2 regions of the Burkholderia sp. 3C genome follow, and region 1 is predicted to be linked to the other one. Evidence: predicted binding sites of a transcription regulator. Region 1 holds the regulator's gene; the other holds the start of a gene.

What was found. The regulator FliA, encoded in region 1, starts transcription of late flagellar genes. The targets are predictions, from matches to a motif close to CTAAAGTTTNNNNNNNNNNNGCCGNTA.
Region 2: ACYP33_RS12935 (flagellin) is a predicted target of FliA. The motif match lies at 3,366-3,392, and genes of this name have one in related genera.

Annotation. Positions count from the first base shown of each region.
Region 1 is NZ_BAAILN010000043.1:5,173-11,737, reverse strand. Features, by position in the region: gene ahcY (adenosylhomocysteinase) at 23-1,441, opposite strand; S-adenosyl-L-homocysteine riboswitch at 1,543-1,610, opposite strand; gene ACYP33_RS06330 (RNA polymerase sigma factor FliA) at 1,775-2,536, opposite strand; gene ACYP33_RS06325 (nucleotide-binding protein) at 2,563-3,375, opposite strand; gene flhF (flagellar biosynthesis protein FlhF) at 3,368-5,119, opposite strand; gene flhA (flagellar biosynthesis protein FlhA) at 5,116-6,565, opposite strand, start outside.
Region 2 is NZ_BAAILN010000071.1:15,191-21,755, forward strand. Features, by position in the region: gene ACYP33_RS12915 (Cof-type HAD-IIB family hydrolase) at 1-742, opposite strand, end outside; gene ACYP33_RS12920 (glucosamine kinase nucleotide-binding domain-containing protein) at 853-1,737, opposite strand; gene ACYP33_RS12925 (DNA-3-methyladenine glycosylase I) at 1,905-2,579, shown strand; gene rpsU (30S ribosomal protein S21) at 2,679-2,891, opposite strand; gene ACYP33_RS12935 (flagellin) at 3,484-4,638, shown strand; gene fliD (flagellar filament capping protein FliD) at 4,818-6,374, shown strand; gene ACYP33_RS12945 (flagellar protein FliT) at 6,403-6,565, shown strand, end outside.

The sequences.
Region 1 (6,565 bases):
GGCCCGCAGGCCGGGCTGGCGATCAATAACGGTAGTGGTTCGGCTTGAACGGGCCTTCCTGCGACACGCCGATGTACGACGCCTGCTCCGGCGACAGCACCGTCAGGTTCGCACCGATGCGCTCCAGATGCAGGCGCGCGACCTTCTCGTCCAGATGCTTCGGCAGCACGTACACCTTGTTCTCGTACTGCTCGCCACGCACGAACAGTTCGATCTGCGCGAGCGTCTGGTTGGCGAACGAGTTCGACATCACGAACGACGGGTGGCCGGTCGCGCAGCCGAGGTTGACCAGGCGGCCTTCGGCCAGCAGGATCACGCGCTTGCCGTCCGGGAAGATGATGTGGTCGACCTGCGGCTTGATGTTGTCCCACTGGTACTGGCGGGTCGACGCGATGTCGATTTCGGAATCGAAGTGGCCGATGTTGCAGACGATCGCGTTGTGACGCATCGCCTTCATGTGGTCGTGGCCGATCACGTGGAAGTTGCCGGTGGCCGTCACGAAGATGTCGGCCTTGTCGGCGGCGTATTCCATCGTCACGACGCGGTAGCCTTCCATCGCCGCCTGCAGCGCGCAGATCGGATCGATTTCCGTGACCCACACGGTCGCGCCGAGGCCACGCAGCGATTGCGCGCAGCCCTTGCCCACGTCGCCGTAGCCGGCCACCACCGCGATCTTGCCCGCGATCATCACGTCGGTCGCGCGCTTGATGCCGTCCACCAGCGATTCGCGGCAGCCGTACAGGTTGTCGAACTTCGACTTGGTGACCGAATCGTTGACGTTGAACGCCGGGAACGGCAGGCGGCCGTCCTTTTCCATCTGGTACAGACGGTGCACGCCGGTGGTGGTTTCTTCCGTCACGCCCTTGATATGCGCGAGGCGCGTCGAGTACCACACCGGATCGGCGTCGAGGTGCGCGGCGATCGACTTGTACAGCGCGACTTCTTCCTCGTTGGTCGGCTTGGCGATCACCGAGCGATCCTTCTCGGCCTTCGCGCCGAGGATCAGCAGCAACGTGGCGTCGCCGCCGTCGTCGAGGATCATGTTGGCGAATTCGCCGTTCGGCCATTCGAAGATGCGGTGCGAGAACTCCCAGTATTCGTCGAGCGATTCGCCCTTGAACGCGAACACCGGCACGCCGGCTTCGACGATGGCCGCGGCCGCGTGATCCTGCGTCGAGAAGATGTTGCACGAGGCCCAGCGCACGTCGGCGCCGAGCGCCTTCAGCGTCTCGATCAGCACGCCTGTCTGGATCGTCATGTGCAGCGAACCGGCGATGCGCGCGCCCTTCAGCGGCTGCGATGCCTTGTTTTCCTCGCGGATCTGCATCAGGCCGGGCATTTCGGTCTCGGCGATGTTCAGTTCCTTGCGGCCCCAGGCGGCCAGCGCCAGGTCGGCGACGAGGTAATCGTTGGAAGCTTTCGAATCGATAACGGCGTTCATCACGCCCTCCTTTCTTGATGGATCAAAGATTGGTGACGTGAGCGCCGTTCAAGGAGCGGCTCGCTGGCCGGAGGGTTCGTGGGGACGGACCCGCCGGGCGGTGCGGGCCGCGCGGTGAAGATTTCCGAGCCTGGCGGGCAGGACGCCCGTCGCAACGCTCCTCGGAAACGAGCACGGATTGTAGCAAACAGTCGTGAACAATTCCCACACGCACGGCGCGGGATTCGGCGGCCGAAATCCCGCGATCGATCGCGACGATGGCGGCAGGCGGGCACTCGCCTGCGGGCCTCGTGCGGCGCGCCGTGGCGCACTGCGGCACCCGATACGCGGCGCTCAGTGTTCGGCGCCGACCCAGGCCTGTTCGCGCAGGCGGGCGCGCAGACGCGCCACGGCCTGGCTGTGCAACTGACACACGCGCGATTCGCTGACCTCCAGCACCGCGCCGATTTCGCGCAGATTCAGCCCGCGCTCGTAATACAGCGACATCAGCAATTTCTCGCGCTCGGGCAGGCGATCGATCGCCTCCACCAGCGCGGCGCGCAGGTGATCGTCGAGCAGCGCCGACAGCGGGTCCGAATGGTCCACGCGATAGCGGTCGAGGAACGGCTCGTCGTCGGCGGAGCGGTCGAAATCCTCGTAATAGATCAACTGGCTGCCGTGCAGATCCTGCAGCATCGACTGGTACTCGTCGAGCGGCATCTCCAGGTGCGTGGCGATCTCGGTTTCGTTGGCCGGGCGGCCGAGCTTCTGCTCGACGCGGTGCACGGCCTGCTCCACCTCGCGCGAGGTCTTGCGCAGGCTGCGCGGCAACCAGTCGTTGCTGCGCAGCTCGTCGAGCATCGCACCGCGAATGCGCTGCGTCGCGTAGGTTTCGAACTGCGCGCCCTGATCTTCCTTGTAGCGGCCGGCCGCGTCGAGCAGGCCGATCATGCCGGCCTGGATCAGGTCGTCGAGATCGACGCTGGCCGGCATCTTCGCGACCAGTTGCAGGCCCAGACGACGCACCAGCGGCGCATATTTCGCGAGCACCTCGGCTTGCCCCATCCCGGCCTCGGCCATCGCCGACGTGGACAGTTTTCCTTGAGCGTTGTACATCGGCTCTCTCCTGATAGCCCTTTGGGTCAGGCGGCTTGCGCCGCACCCCGTTCGACGGCCGGCGTAGCGGCGAACGGCCGGCCGGCGACCGGCGCCGAGCGCATCGGCCAGTACAGCAGGTCCGACGCGATCTGCCGGTAGTCGCGCGCGGCGGCGGCCGACGGAAACGCGTCCACCACCGTGTGCACCAGTTCGCGGGCACGCGCGACGAGCGGATCGGCGCTGACGTAGCCGCCTTCTTCCAGCGCGACCGTCAGGTAGCGCCCCGCCACGCCGGCCAGATTCTCGTAGGCGGCGCGCGCATCGGCTTCGCTCTGCACGTGGTTGATCAGCACGCGGAACTGCGCGAGCGCGTGCGCGTAGTGCAGGCGCTTCATGCAGGCATAGGCTTCGGTGATCGCCGCGCCGGCCACCCGCGTGACGATCAGCACGTCGTGCGCGGCGCGCGCGAGCGCCGACAGCGCACCGTTCGCGTCGCGCTGGGCGTCCACCAGCACGATGTCCGCCGCGCCGTCGAGATAGGCGGCCAGGCGCTCGTCGTCGTAGCCGTCGCGCGCCAGATCGGCCGCCACGCACAGCGAGAAGCCGGCCTCGTGACGCACCGTGGTGCCGGTGCGCAACCAGGCGCCGGCCAGCGTCGCGGTGGCGGATTCCACGTCCGAGCGCTCGTCGACCACCAGCACGTCCTTGCCGAGCGCGGCCAGCGCGGCAGCCAGATTGACGACCGCCGAGGTGCAGCCGACGCCCGACGGGCCGCCGGTGACCGCAACGATCCGGGTGGCGCGGCCGGCCAGCAAGCGCCGCAATCCTTCGGCCTGATCGGTAGTGCGCTTATCCAAAGTAGACCTCGTGTTGTCCGGCGCCCGGGCGGCCGGCCAGAGCCGACAGCATGCCGGGCAGTTCGTCTTCGTGCGGCACGAACGGCGAGCCGTCGCGCGGCACGCAGAACGCGCTCTTGAGCAGGAACTTGCGGGTGGCGACGTACAGGTTCTCCGGCACCTTCTGGCCGGTCGACACGTAGTGCACCGGCAGTTGGTAGCGGATCACCGTGTCGAGCACGCTGCCGAGGTTGGTGGCCTCGTCGAGCTTGGTCAGGATGCAGCCGGCGAGATCGGTCTGACCCGCGCCGCGATAGGCCTGCACCACTTCGTTGAGCGTATCGCCGTGGCTGGTCGCCGACATCAGCAGCAGCCGCTGCACGCGCGAATCGGCGCCTTGCAGCATCGCGATCTGGTCGGACACGGTGCGGTCGCGCTGGCTCATGCCGATCGTGTCGATCAGCACGATGTGCTTGTTGCGCAGCTCCGAGAGCGCCAGTTGCAGATCGCCGCCATCCTTCACCGCATGCACCGGCACGCCGAGAATCCGGCCGAAGATGCGCAGTTGTTCGTGGCCGCCGATCCGGTAGCTGTCGGTGGTCAGCAGCGCGACCTTGCTGGCGCCGAAGCGCATCACGCAGCGCGCGGCCAGCTTGGCGGTGGTGGTGGTCTTGCCCACGCCGGTCGGCCCCATCAGCGCGAACACGCCGCCGCGCTCCATCAGCGCATCCTCGCTGTCGAGCACCGGCAGGTTGCCGGCCAGCACCGTTTCGGCCCACTCGCAGGCGCCTTCGAAGCTGCCCGCCGACACGTCGGCCGGCAGGTTGTCGACCAGGGTGCGCACCAGTTGCGCCGAGAAGCCGGCCGAGAACAGGCGCTTGGTCAGCGCGCCATGCAGCGGGCTGCGGCGTTGGCGGTCGCCCCATACGAGGCCGGCGAACTGCTCTTCCATCATGCCGCGCATCGCCGACAGCTCGTTCATCACCGTCTCGTTGACGATCCGCTCGATGCGCGAATTGACTTCGTCGGCGATCGAGGCGGCCGGCGTCTGGGTGCCGCGCACCACGCGCTCGGCGAGCTTGGCGACGGCCGGCGAGATCGCCGGGGCGGACGCAGCGGCCGGGGCGGCCGGGCGTTGCGGCGGCTCCACGCGGGCGGCGACGTTGCGCACGATGTCGCGCGCCCATTCGGGCGTTGCGCTATCGTCGAGCGCCGCATTCAATTCGGCGGCCGTGACCGGTTCGCCGCGTGCGGCCGGGGCCGAGATCGCATCGTGCTGGCGCGTCAGGCGGCGCGCGTGCTCGACGAGCCACGGGGCCGGCGTCGACGGCGCGACGGCCGGGGCCGGTTCGTAGGCGGGTGCGGCGGCGGCCGGGGCGGCGTCGTGCTGGTCGTCGTCGCCCAGGTCGTAGCGCGAGGCAGCCGAGGCCGGTTCCGTGGTGTCGGCGCTCGCGCCGAACATCGACGAGAACACGTCGCCCGAGGCGTACGGATTGGCCGGCATGCGCGGCGCGGCGGGCGCGGCGGCAGCGTTGGCGGCCGGCGCCGGGCGGGCGGCGGGCGGCAGCGCGCGGGCCTGCGCGGGCGCGGCGGCCGGCGATTTCGGCGCCAGCGCGGCCAGCTCGGCGTCCGCGAGCGCGACGATTTCGACCGAACCGTCGTCGAGCGTGCGGTTCGACAGCACGACGGCATCGCCGCCAAGCGCTTCACGCACCAGACGCAGTGCGTCGCGGCTCGTTGCGCCAGTGAATTTGCGGATGTTCAAGCGTTACCCCCGATGACGTTCGTGACTTTGATCGTGCGTGTTTCCGGCACTTCGGCATAGGACAGCACTTTCAGTTGCGGCAGGCTGCGGCGCAGGAAACGCGCGAGCATCGCGCGCAGCGCGTGCTGCACCAGCAGCACGGGCGGCAGCCCCATGTTCTGCTGCCGCAGCATCGCTTCTTGCGTGCCGATCAGCAGCGTGTGCGCGAGACCCGGTTCGAGACCGGGGTTCGCGCCCGTGGCGAGCGCTTGCGACAGCACCCGCTCCAAATTTGCGTCGATACCCATCACCTGCATTTCGCCGGTGCCCGGATACCACTGTTGCGTGATCGCGCGTCCCAGCGCGAGCCGCACCACGGCGGTCAGTTCGTACGGATCGGTGATGCGGCCCGACTGCTCCGACACGGCTTCGATGATGGTGCGCATGTCGCGGATCGGCACACCTTCTTCCAGCAGGTTCTGCAGCACGCGTTGCAGCGTGGTCAGCGAAACCGTCTTCGGCACCAGATCCTCGATCAGCGACGGCGCGTCGCGGCCGGTGCGCTCCAGCAGCGCCTGCACTTCCTGGCGGCCGAGCAGCTCGGCGGCGTGCTGCACCACCAGATGGTTCAGGTGGGTGGCGATCACGGTGCTGGCGTCCACCACGGTATAGCCGTACACCTGCGCCTGTTCGCGCTGCGACACGTCGATCCACACCGCCGGCAGGCCGAACGCCGGGTCGCGCGTCTGCGCGCCGGGCAGCGCGGCCGTGACCTGGCCCGGGTTGATCGCCAGCCACTGGCCCGGAAACGCTTCGCCGGTGCCCACCTCGACGCCCTTCAGCGCGATGCGATAGCCGTTCGGGCGCAGCTCCAGGTTGTCGCGGATATGAATCACCGGCGGCAGAAAACCGATTTCCTGCGCGAACTTCTTGCGGATGCTCTTGATGCGCTTGAGCAGTTCGCCATCGCCGCTGTTGTCGACCAGCGAGATCAGCCGGTAGCCCACTTCGAGGCCCAGTGGATCGATCAGCGTGACGTCTTCCCAGGTGGCTTCGTGGCTGTCGGCCGGCAGCGCGGCGGGCGGCGCGATCTCGGTCACGTCGCCGGAGGCGCGCTTGGCGGCCTCGCGGCGGCTCATCGAGCGCGCCAGCCAGATCAGCCCGCCGCCCAGCAGCAGGAAGGCGAAGTGCGGCATGTTCGGGATCAGGCCCATCACCGCGATGATCACGCCGGTAATGAGCAGCACGCGCGGGTTGGCGAACAACTGGCCGGTGATCTGGGTGCCGATGTCCTCGTCGGTCGCCACGCGCGAGACGATCACGCCGGCCGCGGTCGAGATCACCAGCGACGGGATCTGCGCGACCAGGCCGTCGCCAATCGTCAGCAGCGTGTAGTTCTTGCCCGCGGCGGCAAAGCTCATGTCGTGCTGCACAATGCCGACGATCAGGCCGCCCAGCACGTTGATC
Region 2 (6,565 bases), on a different contig from region 1:
GCGGCACCTCGGGCAGGCGCAGCATCAGGTCCGGATTGGCATTGTTCATCATGAACGGGAAGCCGGCCGTTTCCAGCAGGTCGATGTCGTTCATGTTGTCGCCGAACGCCACGCAGTGCGCGCGATCGAGGCCGAGCCGCTCCAGCACGACACGCAGCGCGCGGCCCTTCGAGACGCCGGCCGTCATCACTTCCAGGCAATCGGGCAGCGAATAGGTGACGTACAACGCTTCGCCGAAGCGGTTCTTCAGATTGGCGGCCACTGCCGCCAGATCCTGCGGCTCGCCGATATAGAGCACCTTGGCGACATCGGTGCCGTCGTGCGCCAGCAGATCGGTGACACGGTAGACGAAGCCCGAATCCTGATGGAACTCGAGCAGATCCGGCGCTTCGCGGTCGATCAGCCAGCTTTTGTCGGTAAACAGGTTCACGATCACGCGGCCGTGCTGGCCGACCACTTCGGGACGCACCAGCTCACGCACCATTTCCGGCGCGATGTCGCGCGCGTGGAGCGGCGTGTCGTCGGGTGCGTGCACGCGCGCGCCGTTCGACGTGATCAGGTACGGCCGGATGCCGAGCACGTCGCGAATGCCGGCCACGTCGGCATGATGGCGCCCCGTCGCGATGATGAACGGCACGCCGTCGGACGCCAGCCGCTGGACCGTCTCGACCGTGTACGGATCGAGCTGGTGGTCGCGGTTGAGCAGCGTGCCGTCGAGATCGGTGCAGATGACTTTGTACATGGCGGGGGTGGGCTGGGCGCGGAAAGCTGGCATTTTACGCTGCCGCGCCAACGCGTCGCGCTGCAGCAGCGCCGGCCGCAGCCTGCCGGCCGGGCCGGTCATCGCCCACCTCAGCGCCCCCCGGCGCGGCGCGCGGCTTCGCGTTGCGCCAGTTGCAACGCGCCGTGCGCGGAATCGGCCAGCGGCGCGCGCAACCGGGCCCGGTGCGCAGCCGGCACGGCCGCTTCGAGTTGACCGGCCAGCCCGCCGCACAGCGCAACCGGCAAAGATTGATCAGGATCAAGCGCATCAATCATGCGGCCGATCGCCTCGCCCGCCTCGGCAATCAGGCGTTCGGCAAGCGGATGCGCGCGGTGCGCGAATACGGCCGGCGCGAGCGTGGCGTAGGCCGTCTGGTTGGCGGCGCAGGACCAGACCACCAGGCTGTCGCGGTCGGTCGCGCCAGTGAGGCCGATCAGCGCCTCGGCCAACGCATCGCGCGGCGCGCGACCGTCGAGCGCCTGCTGCGCATGCGCGAGCGCACGCAGCCCGAACCAGGCGCCGCTGGCTTCGTCGCCCGACGGGAAACCGTAGCCGCCCGCGATTCGGCACGCGCCCTGCGCATCGATCGCGGCCGCCACGCTGCCGGTACCGAGCGCGACGATCACGCCCGCCGCCCCGCCGTGCGCGCCGAGCACGGTGGTGTAGGCATCGTTCTCCACCGCCAGCGCCGGTACCGGTGCGCTGGCCAGGAACGCCGCGAGCCATGCCGCGTGATTGCTGCCGGCCAGGCCGCAGCCCATCGTGCAGCGCGCCCAGTCCAGCGACAGGCCGGCCTGCTCGAACGCCTGCGCGCAGGCCGCCTCGATCGAGCGCCATGCCCCCTCGATGCCGAGCGCCAGCCCCGACGGGCCGCCGCTGCCGCGCGCGAGTTCGCGCCCGCGGGCATCGGCCAGCACCGCGCGCGTGCCGGTGCCGCCGCCATCGATGCCGATCAGGTAAGTGGGCTCTGTCATGGTGAAACACTCCGGGATTGCCGATCAGTCGAGCCGAGAGCTTAACCGCATCGGCGCGCCCCGCCCATTGGCCGGATGGCCGGCTTGCGCGGCACGGGCATTGCGCTATGCTGGGCGCCTTCCGTGCCGGCATGGGCGCCGGCACCCACCCGAGGCGCGAGGAATCGATGAGTGAACGCTGCAACTGGGTCCGCACGGATGCCGATGCGCTTTATCACGACACCGAATGGGGCCGTCCGGCCCACGACGAACGCTATCTGTTCGAAATGTTGACCCTGGAAGGCGCACAGGCGGGGCTGTCGTGGTCGACGATCCTCAACAAGCGTGAAGGCTACCGGGCCGCGTTCGCGAATTTCGACGCCGACGCCGTGGCGCGCTTCACGCCCGCGCAGGTCGACACCTTGATGCAGAACCCCGGCATCGTGCGCCACCGCGCCAAGATCGAATCGACGATCGGCAATGCGCGCGCCGTGCAGCGCATTCGCGCCGAACACGGCTCGCTCGATGCCTTTCTGTGGTCCTTTGTCGGCGGCGTGCCGATCCAGAACGGCTGGAAGTCGTACCGCGACGCGCCGGCCTCCACCGCCCTGTCGGACGCCATGAGCAAGGCGCTCAAGGGCTATGGCCTCAAGTTCGTCGGCTCGACGATCTGCTATGCGCTGATGCAGGCCACCGGGATGGTCAACGATCACGAATTCGACTGCCCGTGCCGCGACGCCTGCGCGGCGCTGGGCCAGCCCGGCGCCAAGGCAACGGAGAAAACCACGGCCAGGGCAGTGAAACAACCGGGTGCCGCAAAGCCGGCCACCGCCAAGCGGGCCGGAAAAACCGGCGTGGCCTGAACGCAACACCACGTTAAACAAGAAACCGCCGCCCCAAAGCAAAACGGCGGCGCCCCTCTTTCGAGGGACACCGCCGCTTCAATGCGAACCGGGGAAGCCTTAGTGGAGCTTCTTCGGCAGCATTTGGCTGCGCAGGCGCTTGTGCAGGCGCTTCACAGCTGCCGCCTTCTTGCGCTTGCGCACGGCGGTCGGCTTTTCGTAGGACTGGCGCTCGCGCAGCTCAGCGATCAGGCCGTTCTTTTCGATCGCGCGGCGGAAGCGGCGGATCGCTACTTCGAACGGCTCGTTTTCTTTCAGAAGAATCGTCGTCATGTCGTTCCTAAATTGCTTGATACGGTCAAAAACGTAGCGGCCAAGCGCCACGCACCGGCCTTCCGGGCGTTCCCACAACAGGCGAAACGAGCGGGTTTTGTGGCCTGGGAGGCCGGAAAAGAGAGGCGGAATGCGCCGCGAAACGCTCGGCAAGCTGCAACCGGCGCCGCGTTTGACTGCCAGCTTTGACATGCCGAAACGGCAAGGGCTTGACAGAAATCTCAATTCAGCCCGCCATGCTAGCAGGTAAACATTCGTAGAGCCAGCGGTTTACCACGCCTGCCAGACAAATTTCGAGCACACGACGACTCAAGAGAATCGCGAGAAAACCGTTAACAATCAGGGACGGGGCTGCAACACCCCCGCTCGGCATCCCGCAACGCAGCACCACTGCGGGATTCGAGCGAAACATCCCCGGCAAGTGCGCCTCCGACAAAAAATCGGAAGAAATTGCAAGTGATCGCAATCTTCCCCCTCAAGTTTTTTTTGGGAGCGCCGAAATCCTGCTTTGAGGCGGCCAGCAAAGAACGAGTGCGTCCGCCGATGCCCACGTTGGCTTGTCAAAGGCTTATCGGCTTTTAGGAGATTTACCATGCTCGGAATTACAAGCAATATCAACTCGCTGGTCGCTCAGCAAAACCTGAACGGCTCGCAAAGCGCACTGTCGCAAGCCATCACGCGTCTGTCGTCGGGCAACCGCATCAACAGCGCAGCAGACGATGCAGCCGGTCTGGCAATCTCGACCCGCATGCAAACGGCCATCAACGGCCTGAACCAAGGCGTGTCGAACACGAACGACGCCGTCTCGCTGATCCAGAGCTCGTCGAGCGCCCTGTCGGCACTGACGACCAGCCTGCAACGTATCCGGACGCTGGCCAACCAGGCCGCAACGGGCACGCTGTCGACCAGCGACCAGGCTGCTGCCGAGCAAGAAGTTGCCGCGCAGATCTCGGAAGTGAATCGTATTGCTTCGCAAACGAACTTCAACGGCAAGAACCTGCTCGACGGTTCCGCCGGCATCACGACGTTCCAGGTCGGCGCGAACGTCGGCCAGACGGTCAGCCTGGACCTGAGCCAAAGCCTGTCGGCTGCCAAGATCGGCGGCGGTCTGGTGGCACAAGGTGAAACGGTCGGCACGATCTCGAACCTGCACCTCGACACCAACGGCGCAGCCACGACCGCAACGAACCCGGCGATCACGTCGGTCAACGTTCTGTCGGACGGCAAGGGCGGCTTCACGTTCACGGACCAGAACGGTCAAGCGCTGAGCACGACGGCAGTCGGCGCGATCTTCACGACGGGTACGGCAGCCGGCACGGGCACGGCCGTCACGAACCTGACGCTGTCGACGGGCGCCACGAGCGGCATGACGACGGCGCAAGCCAGCGCGGCCGCCAACATGATCACGCAGATCAACTCGGTCAACGCTCCGCCGACCGTGGCGAACATCAACATCAGCAACACCACGGGCGCCAACCAGGCCCTGGTCGCGATCGAAAACGCGCTGTCGACGGTGAACAACCTGCAGGCAACGCTGGGCGCGACGCAAAACCGTTTGACCGCCATCGCGCAAACGCAGCAACAAAACTCGACGAACCTGTCGTCGGCCCAGTCGCAAATCCAGAGCGCGGACTTCGCGCAGGAAACCGCGAACCTGAGCAAGGCACAAGTGCTGCAACAAGCTGGCATCTCGGTGCTGGCTCAAGCGAACTCGCTGCCGCAGCAAGTTCTGAAGCTCCTGCAGTAAGGCATCTGGCAGGTGCTTTGAAAACCGGGCCGCGCCCTCATGGGCGGCCCGTTCGCGCGGCGGTGCAGTCTTCCTCGTGGCTGCCGCGCGTTTTTTGCTTTTGAAGTCTTCCGTTTTCCCCCGGTTTCCCGCAGTATCCGCACGGTCAAACCGACTTGTCAGCGCCACGGAGCTCCGCGATGTCCACGATTTCGTCCACGTCATCCACGTCCAACAACGCGATCAGCAGCAGTTCCGCGTTGCAGCAAGCCGCACAGTCGATCATCAACGGCACGACGGGCAATGCCAACCTCGACGTCAATTCGCTCGTGACCGCGCTGGTCAACTCCAAGACCGCCGGCCAAACGGCGATCCTGTCGACCGCTGTCCTCACCGACAACAACAAGGCCGCTGCGTACACCAGCCTGCAGACTGCGCTGCAGAACCTGCAAAGCTCGCTTTCCACGCTGACCGACGGCTCGTTCGCGCAAACCTTCACCGCGACCACCACGGGCGGCACGGGCCTGACCGCGACCACCGCCTCCGGCGCCGTGGCCGCCTCCTATGGCGTGACCGTCAACCAGATCGCGCAATCGCAATCGCTGACCTCGCCGGCCTTCGATTCCACCGCCGCGCTCGGCACCGGCTCGATGACGCTGACGGTCAACGGCAAATCGTCGACGATCTCGCTCGATTCCACCAACAACACGCTGTCGGGCATCGCCTCCGCGATCAACAACGCGAGCGACAACCCCGGCGTGACGGCCAGCATCGTGACCGGCAGCGACGGCGCCCACCTGGTGCTGCGCTCGAACAACAGCGGCGCGGCCAACACCATCTCGGTGGCCGTCAACGCCACCACCGACAACGGCCTGTCGAACCTGGCGGTCAGCTCGACGCCGAACACCACGGGCGGCCAGTCGACGATCACCACCGGCACCACCACGGCGACCAAATGGACGCAATCGTCGGGCGCGCAGGACGCCTCGGTCACGGTCAACGGCGTGACCAATCTGAGCCCGACCAACGCCGTCACCAACGTGATCAACGGCGTCACGCTGAATCTCACGCAAGCCGCCGTGACCAACCCGGCGACCACGCAAACGCTGACGATCGCGGCCGATACGACCAAGCAGGCCTCGGCGGTCACGACGTTCGTCAGCAACTACAACACGCTGGTGCAGGCGATCGCCACGGTCGGCTCGTTCGACAACACCAACCCGACCGCCCCCGTCACCGGCCCGCTGTTCGGCGATTCGACGCTGAACACGATCAGCACCCAGATGCAGTCGATCCTCGGCAGCGCCGTCAACAGCAACGGCGTGGGTGCGACGCTGCAACAGCTCGGCATCACGGTGGCCGACGGCACCACCGCGGGGCAGCCGGCCGGCACGCTGATCGTCGACCAGACGGCCCTGACCAACGCGCTGACCAACAATCCCACCGCGGCCTCGACGCTGTTCAACAGCACCAACGGCCTCGGCGAGCAGATCAACGCGGCGATCACGTCGTACACGGACCCCAAAAGCGGCATTCTGACCCTCAGCGCCAATGCGGTGCAGACCGACCTGAAGAGCCTGACGGCGCAGCAGACCACGCTGTCGGCCTACGCGGCGACGCTGACCACGCAGTACAACGCGCAGTTCACGCAGTTGAACACCGTGCTGGCCAACATGAACCAGCAGCAGAACTACCTGACCGCGCTGTTCGGCGGCACCAACAGCGCCGGCGCGCTGGCGACCAACAAGTCGTCCTGAGCCACGCCCGCCTCCTGGAGAACCGGACATGGACCAGCACATCCTCGTCTCGCAACTGCTGTCGATGACGCACGAGATCGACCGCGCGGTGCGGCTTGCCGACTGGGAAGGCGCCGAGCGCCTGATCGGCGCGCGCGCGCCCTACCTGCAATCGCTCGACGCGGCCCAAACGCCGGAAGATCTGCTGATGA